One region of the Breoghania sp. JC706 genome, then DNA from elsewhere that is predicted to be linked to it. Evidence: riboswitches for the same ligand, from Rfam matches in the RefSeq annotation. Region 1 holds a riboswitch; the other holds the start of a gene.
What was found. A riboswitch is a leader RNA that binds a small molecule or an ion and turns the genes downstream of it on or off. The one in region 1 is predicted to bind thiamine pyrophosphate.
Positions count from the first base shown of each region.

Region 2: linked by a shared signal. The riboswitch ahead of thiM (hydroxyethylthiazole kinase) and the one ahead of V2L18_RS07615 (ABC transporter permease) in region 1 are both predicted to bind thiamine pyrophosphate.

Region 1 covers NZ_JBANCG010000003.1:379,809-383,521, reverse strand. The annotation lists gene V2L18_RS07620 (ABC transporter substrate-binding protein) at 1-609, opposite strand, end outside; gene V2L18_RS07615 (ABC transporter permease) at 662-1,420, opposite strand; TPP riboswitch at 1,777-1,912, opposite strand; gene V2L18_RS07610 (hypothetical protein) at 2,002-3,713, opposite strand, start outside.
Region 2 covers NZ_JBANCG010000006.1:265,727-269,439, forward strand. The annotation lists gene ybaK (Cys-tRNA(Pro) deacylase) at 42-521, opposite strand; gene V2L18_RS14350 (DUF4186 domain-containing protein) at 518-919, opposite strand; TPP riboswitch at 1,136-1,267, shown strand; gene thiM (hydroxyethylthiazole kinase) at 1,350-2,168, shown strand; gene thiE (thiamine phosphate synthase) at 2,229-2,876, shown strand; gene V2L18_RS14365 (cytochrome c) at 2,914-3,327, opposite strand; gene V2L18_RS14370 (hypothetical protein) at 3,564-3,713, opposite strand, start outside.

The DNA of each region.
Region 1 (3,713 bases):
GTGCTCTTCCGGGTAGATCGCGAAGCCCGGGTTGCCCTCCGCCTCAAGCTGGTTCAGCTCGATGTTGCGATAGGCGCCGACCACCGCATCGACCTGGCCGGAAAGAAGCGCCGGCGTCAGCGCGAAGTTGACGTTGATCATCTCCACGTCGTCCTCCGACAGGCCGACTGTACCGAGCATGGTCGACAGGATCGCGTCCTCAAAGCCCGAGATCGAGAAGCCGATCTTCTTGCCCTTGAGATCCTCAAGCGATTTCACCGGCCCGCTTTTCAGCGCGATCACCGTGTTGAGCGGGGTGGAGATCAGCGTCCCGATGCGCCTGACCGGCAGCCCCTCCTGCACCTGCTCGTAAAGCGTCGGCTGGTAGGAGACCGCGATATCGCCCTGCCCGGCGGCCACGAGACGCGGCGGGGCGGACGGGTCAGCCGGCGTCACCAGTTCCACGTCCAGCCCCTCGGCTTCGAAATATCCGCCCTCCTTGGCCACCACCAGCGGGCCATGGTCGGCATTGACGTACCAGTCGAGCAGCACGGTCAGCTTGTCGGCGGCCTGTGCCGCCCCCCCGGCGAAGGCGGCGGCGAAGGCCAGCGCGGCGAAAGTCGCTTTCATCGATTTCAGCATATGAGGTCTCCTCTCTTTCAATTTTCCCGGTCCGGCCTTCTCAGGCCTGTTCGGATTGCCAGGGCGTCATCGCCCGGGTCGTCTTGTCGACGATCGTGCGAAGAAGAAGCGCCATCGCGGCGAGCAGCACGAGCGCCGCGAACACCATGTCGGCCTGCGCGCGGGCATTCGCCTGCAGCATGACGAAGCCTAACCCTTGCGAGGAGCCGACCCATTCCCCCACGATCGCCCCGATGGGTGCGAAGACGGCGGCGACCCTCAGGCCGGAGCCCAGCGCGGGCAGCGCGGCGGGCACGCGGATCAGCATCAGCGTCTGCCAGGGCGTGGCGCGCACGAGCTTGGCGTAGTCGAGAAGGTCGGGGTCGGTGCGGCGCAGCCCGTCGTAGAAGGCGGAGGTGACGGGAAAGAAGATGATCAGGCTCGCCATGACGATCTTGGAGGCAAGCCCGAAGCCGAACCACAGCACCAAAAGCGGCGCGATGGCAAAGACCGGCAGCGCCTGGCTGACCACCACGACCGGCAGCAGGTAGCGCCGCGCCAGCGGCAGTACCGAAAGCGTCAGCGCCAGCACGACCCCGCCGACGACGCCGAAGACGAGCCCCAGCACCGTCTCGTAGGCCGTGATGCCGGCCTGGTGGAACAGGAAGTCGGCGCGCGCGACCAGCACCTCGGCCACCCGGGAGGGCGGAGGCAGCATGTAGGAGGGCAGCCTCAGGCCGCGCACGGCCAGTTCCCACGCCCCCATGAGCAGGACAGCGGTTACAAGCCCGCGCACGATACGCCGTTGGAATTCAGACATGATCTTCCTTGAGCCGGAGGACCTCAGGCGGTTGCGATTGCCCAGGCGCGGGAAACGGCAGGACCGGGAAAACGGCACACCGCATGGCCCGCCGGTTGCCGGTGTCAATCGACGCCTTGCGAAGGATCAGGAAACCGGAAGGGCGAAATACCGCCCTGCTTGCCACCCCAGTGAGTGTGCCAATGAACAATCCGACGGGCACACCGTTCTCCCGCAACCGGGCGGCATGTCCGAGCTGGGCGCCATACCGGAGTACGGCAGTCTTGAAATCGGTCTGCCGCGCTCTTGCGCAGCATGCAGATGAAACATGGGATCTCCCCGTCCTTGACACCAAAGACCATGGAGACCCGGGAAAATAGGGCTCAGGTTTCCGTCCCTTCGCCGGCATGACCCGGATCAGGTTCGAAGGGTTCGGCCCCTGCCCTCCCGCACTTGTAGCGGATCGGAACTGGCCATCTCAGTTCGCGTTCGCGAACACCCCTCGGAAGTAATGTCAGTGTGGGGCGGTTCGCATGGCAATGCAAGGGGGGCGGCGCGGAGGCCCCTCATGGCAGGCCGAGGCACTCACGACGGGAGCGGCCCTAGCTCTTCGTCCAGGCATCCAGTGCGGTCTGGACGACGCGGTCGCCGGGCGAGCCCTTTTCCAGCGTCAGGATGGCGCGCTTGCCGGTCTCGTAGAGGATCGGAATGTCGATCCAGCCGCGGTCGCGCAGAAGCGCGATGTTGCGTTCCCGCTCGTCCGGAATGGAAGAGAGCGCCACCCAGAAGAAGCCGTCCGCGACACGGACCGAGGCCCCGCGCAGCGCATCGCCGCGCGCCTCCTCGGTGGTCTTCATGATCAGCCCCGGCACCGACGAGATCCCCTTGCCGGCGAAATCCTTCGGCAGGTTGAACTTCAGCTCGATGAGGTGGCTCGCCGGCAGCGTCTTGTCCTGGTTGGGACGGATCGTCAGTTCCACCGCCACGTCACGGCCCGGAATGGTGATCTGGGCCTTGATGACCGTGTCCGACTTGCTCCCGCCGGCCGGCGTTTCCTGCGCCGTCGACCACAGCACCCGGCCCTGCTCGGCCGAGCCGCCGGAACTGGCGTCCGCGCTTTCCTCGTAAAGAATCGCGCGCTGGGCGACCGGCGTCGCCTGCGAGGCGGAAGCCGGAGCCTGGGTATCGGAATTCGCCGCCGCCGGCGCGGTCGCGGCCGCGCTATTGTCCGGCTCGCCGGCCTGGGTCGCGTCCGGCTCGTCGACGGAGGTTTCCGGCTCGCCGCCCTGCGGGGCGACCGTCACCCCATCCTCGGCCGGCGGCACCACACGCGTCGTCGTCACCGCGCGCGCATCGGGCGCGGCCGGCGACCCGTCGTCGTTGAGAAGCCGGGCCGTGTCCTTGCCGCCCTCCGAAGAGGCGGGCTCGTCCGTGCCGGAGGCCGTGTCGCTCGCCTGCGGCGTGTCCGACCCGGAAAACATCGCCAGAATGGAATCGCGCTGGGTGTAGACCACGCTCACCAGCCCGATGAAGACGACGATGGCCACCACCGCCGCGCCGATCATCGGCAGCCGCGAGGGCCGAAGGTCGCGATCGGAATAGCGCGGCATGGTCGAGGCGGTCGGATCCTGCGCGCCGCGCGTCATGGCATCGAGGTCGGAAATCGCATCCCGTCCCCGTCTACCGTTTTCGGGGCCGCCGTTTTGGGGACCACCGTTGCCCGACTTGCCGTTGCCGCGCGGCTCGGTACCCTGTTCCGGCGCCTCCGCCGCGCCGCCGTTGCCGTTGCGCGCCGGCTTCGGTCCCGTCTCGGGTTCATCGTCGAAAATGTCGTCGGCCGCAGGCGGCGTCGGCTCGATCCGTTCCCGCCCGCCCGCATGGCCACCAGCGCGCTCACTTGCGCTCTCACCGGCAGGCGGCTTGGTTGCGGCCGTCTTGCCGCCGTTGCCGACGGGACGTTCCGCTGCGCCCGGCACGACAGGCGGCGCTACAGGGGCTGCAGCCGGCTTTTCCTCCGCCTGACGCTCCGCCCCGCGTCCGCCCTCGTATCCGGGAACCGGTTCCGCTTCGGGCCGCGTCGGCGTGGCGGCGGGCGCCCCGTTCGGCGCAGGCGCCGAGGCAGGGGACGGGGCGGAGGCCGGGGCAGAGGCCGGGGCAGAGGTTTGGGCAGGCGCCGGAGAAGACGGCTGCGCAGGCGCAGACGGCTGAGGCGCCGCAGCGGCCGGCCGCGGCGCGGGTCCAAGCCCCAGAGAGGCGCGGGCCGCGTCGGCTTCCACCTTGCGGATCGCCTCTTCCAGATGCAGCTGTTCGGTCG
Region 2 (3,713 bases), on a different contig from region 1:
GGACGCAGATCCGGCCGGCAAGGCGCTCGGCCGTCCCCCCCTCACTCCTCCGCACAAACCCCCGCCACCGTCGCGCCCACCACCTCCACCGCATCCTTCGGCGCCAGCATCACCATCAGCCCGCGTTTGCCGCCGTTGATGACGACTTCCTCGTGCGCCATCGCCGCTTCCTCGATCACGGTCGGGTGGCGCTTTCGCTGGCCGAAGGGGCTGATGCCGCCCTTGTGGTAGCCGGTCAGCCGTTCCGCCTTGGCCGTGTCCATCATCGCGGCCGACTTGCCGCCCAGCGCCGCCGCTATCCTTTTCATCGACAGGCTGGCATTCGACGGGATGACCGCGCAGGCAGGCCGCCCGTCCACCTCGATCATCAGCGTCTTCAGAACGCGTTCCGGCGGCAGGCCCACGGCCTCTGCCGCGTGCAGGCCGATCTGGTGCTGGCCGGCCACAAAATCGTATTCGTGCGTGCGAAAGGCGACCTTCGCCTTTTTCAGCATCTGGGTTGCGGGGGTGCCGGTGCTCAACGGTTCGTCTTCCTGTTCGTGTTGTCGTTCATGTCCCGGATGATCCAGGTCATCACCACCTCCACCACATGGGCCTGTTCGGCCTCGCTCAGCGGCCGGCCTTTCTCGATCCCGTGCCACTTCATCAGGCAACCCCGGCAGCAGGTGGCCGTTGCGTGCTGGGCAACGAAGACCGGGTGGCCCCGCATCGGCGTCTGCTTGCCGTCGTTGGCGGGCCTGGCCGGGGCAAGGCGCTTTTCGATGAAATCGGCGGCATGGCGCGCGATTGTCTCGCGGCCCTTCGCCCGCGCATAGGCGCGGTCCTTCGCGTTCAGCGTGAAGCGGGAGCGGAAGGTGGAGCGCGACAGCCGGTCGAACAGGCTGGCAATGTCGGCTTGCGTCGTTGAGGAGGGATCCATCGTCAGTGTGTCCGGAGAGGGGCTTGTCCGGTGTCGGCGCCCGGGGCCGCCTTCCCGGCAAGGCGCGCATCGGGGCCTGACCGGTTCTGTTTAGAATAGCGCAGCGCGGGAGGCCAGCCCCAATTCCCGCCCGCGCCGGCGCGGGCGTCCGCAGGGGGTGTCCGTCGTTTTCCCCTTCTGCCCCTTGCCCTTGCGCCGCGTTGGCCTAAACTCCGGTGCGACTCAACGGGGTGCCGTCCCGTCCCGCGCAACGTTTCGCGCCTGCCACGGGGCCGGCTGAGAGGCATTCGCCAACCCGTCGAACCTGATCCGGATCATGCCGGCGGAGGGATTGAGGGCAAGCGTCGGGCAGGGCTATTTGCGGCCCACGTCGCGCGCGTTCCCCTCCCGGAAGATCCATCCGCCGGAAAAGCCCACGGGGAAAGACCAGATGACAGACACCGCTCTGCCGACCCTCGACGAAGCCGGCCGCCTGCGCGATGCGGTGCGCAGCCAGGGGCCGCTCGTCCAGAACATCACCAACTATGTCGCCATGACGCTTTCGGCCAACGTGCTGCTGGCCGCCGGCGCCTCGCCCGCGATGGTGCACGCGGAAGAGGAGGTGGCCGATTTCGTCAAGATCGCCTCCGCCCTCGTCGTCAACATCGGCACGCTGTCGCCCTCCTGGGTCTCCGCCATGGTCATCGCGGCCGAAGCGGCAGGGGAAGGCGGCAAGCCCTGGGTGCTCGATCCGGTGGGCTGTGGCGCCACCCCCTACCGCACAGAGACGGCGCGCAGGCTCGCCTCCCTGAAGCCCGCCGTCATCCGCGGTAACGCGTCCGAAATCATCGCGCTCGCCGGCGCATCGGGCGCGGCACCCAAGGGGGTGGACAGCGCGGTCTCCTCGCAGGCCGCCGTCGGGCCGGGCCGCGCGCTCGCCCAGGCGACCGGCGCGGTCATCGCGATTACCGGCGAGGTCGATTTCGTGGTCGATGCCACCCGCACCGCTGCGATCGAGGGCGGCGACGAGCTGATGCCGCTGTCCACCGGCGTCGGCTGCGCGCTGAGCGGGCTTGTCGGCGCCTATGCGGCGGTCACGCCCGATCCCTTCGCGGCCGCCGTGGCCGCGCTCGCGGTCTACGGCGCGGCCGGCAGCATCGCCGCGCGCGGTTCAGGCGGCCCCGGCGACATTCCCGCAAGACTGTGCAACGCACTCCACCGGATGGACGGCGAGGACCTGCGCGCCAACGCCACGATCCGCCCCGCCTGAGGCGTCACGTCTGAGCCCTCACGCCCGAGCCTTCCCGTACCCCAGCCTCAAGGTATCGCCATGCCCCGTCCCGCCTTCGATCTCTCGCTCTATCTCGTCACCGACACGCCGCAATGCGGGGCGCGCGGGGTGGTGGAAACGGCGGCGGCGGCGGCACGCGGCGGGGCGACGCTCGTGCAGCTGCGCGATCCTTTCGCCAAGACGCGGGAACTGGTCGAGCTTGCCCGCGCGCTGAAGGCGGCGCTGGAACCGTTTTCCGTGCCGCTCGTCATCAACGACCGCATCGACGTGGCGCTCGCCTCGAAGGCGCCGGGCGTCCACATCGGGCAGAAGGACATGACCCCGCGCGATGCCCGCGCGCTCATCGGTCCCGATGTCTTTCTGGGCCTATCCGTCGGCTCGCTGGAGGAACTGGCGGCTTCCGATCTCGGCGCGATCGATTATGTCGGCATCGGCCCCTATCGCGGCACCGCCACGAAGACGGACGCCGGCAACGCCATCGGCCTGTCCGGCTTCAAGACGGTGCGCGAGAAGATCGACCTGCCGGCGGTCGCCATCGGCGGCATCAAGGCGGAACATGTGGGCGAGCTGATCGCGGCGGGGGCGGACGGGGTCGCCGTCGTCTCCGCCATCTGCATGGCCGACGATCCGCAGGCCGCGACCGCCGAACTCGCCGGCCGCATCGCCGAGGCCCGCGCCCGGGCGTAGGAGGCGGGTTCCGCCCGAAAAGGGAAGGGGGATACCGTCAGTCGATGCCGTTCGCCCGCTGCAAGGCCCGCACATAGGCGATGATCGGGCGCACCTCTTCCTGGGTGATCTGCGTCTGGGCGGGCATGTCGCCGAAGCGCCAGTGGTGGGCGCGCACGCCGCGCTGCGCGGCCATGTAGAACGACATGTCGCCGTGGTGGGAGGGCTTGTAGATCGGGTTCAGGAACGGCGGCCCCTGATCGGTGCCCGTGGCGTTCTCGCCGTGGCAGGCGGCGCAATTGTCGTTGAACAGCTTCCTGCCCGCGCTCTGGTAGGCGCTCAGCTGCGGAATGACGGGATCCGCCGCGACCGCGCGCCCGCCTGCCTCGCCACCGGATCCCCCGCCAAGGGTCAGCCATGCCCCGACCAGTCCCAGTGCGGCGCCGGCCGCAAGCAGAATGAATGCACGCATCAGGAAATCTCTCCGCATTTCGTCCCTCGCGCCCGTCCTGGCGAAAGGCTCACGGAACTTTTCCGGCTTCCAGTGACGGGAAGGTCAAGCGCGCAGACCGCGACAATTTGCAAGGAGAAGTTGCGGGAATGGTGCCAAGGGGGCGGCATGTCCGAGCCCGACGCTTGCGCAAAGCCCCGGCGGCCGTCTTACGCCGGAGGCTTCGACGTCAGCTCTTTGGTGCCGGCTCTCCCGCGTCAGATCGGGTCGGTGGAAATGTCGGCCTGGCGAAGCTGGACCGGCCAGCAGCGGAACGTCGCGGTGCCGATGGCGACCGGATAGCCGCCCTCCAGGGAGCGGGAAGACAGGCCGTCAGGGTCGCACAGCATGAACATCGGCGCCGTCTT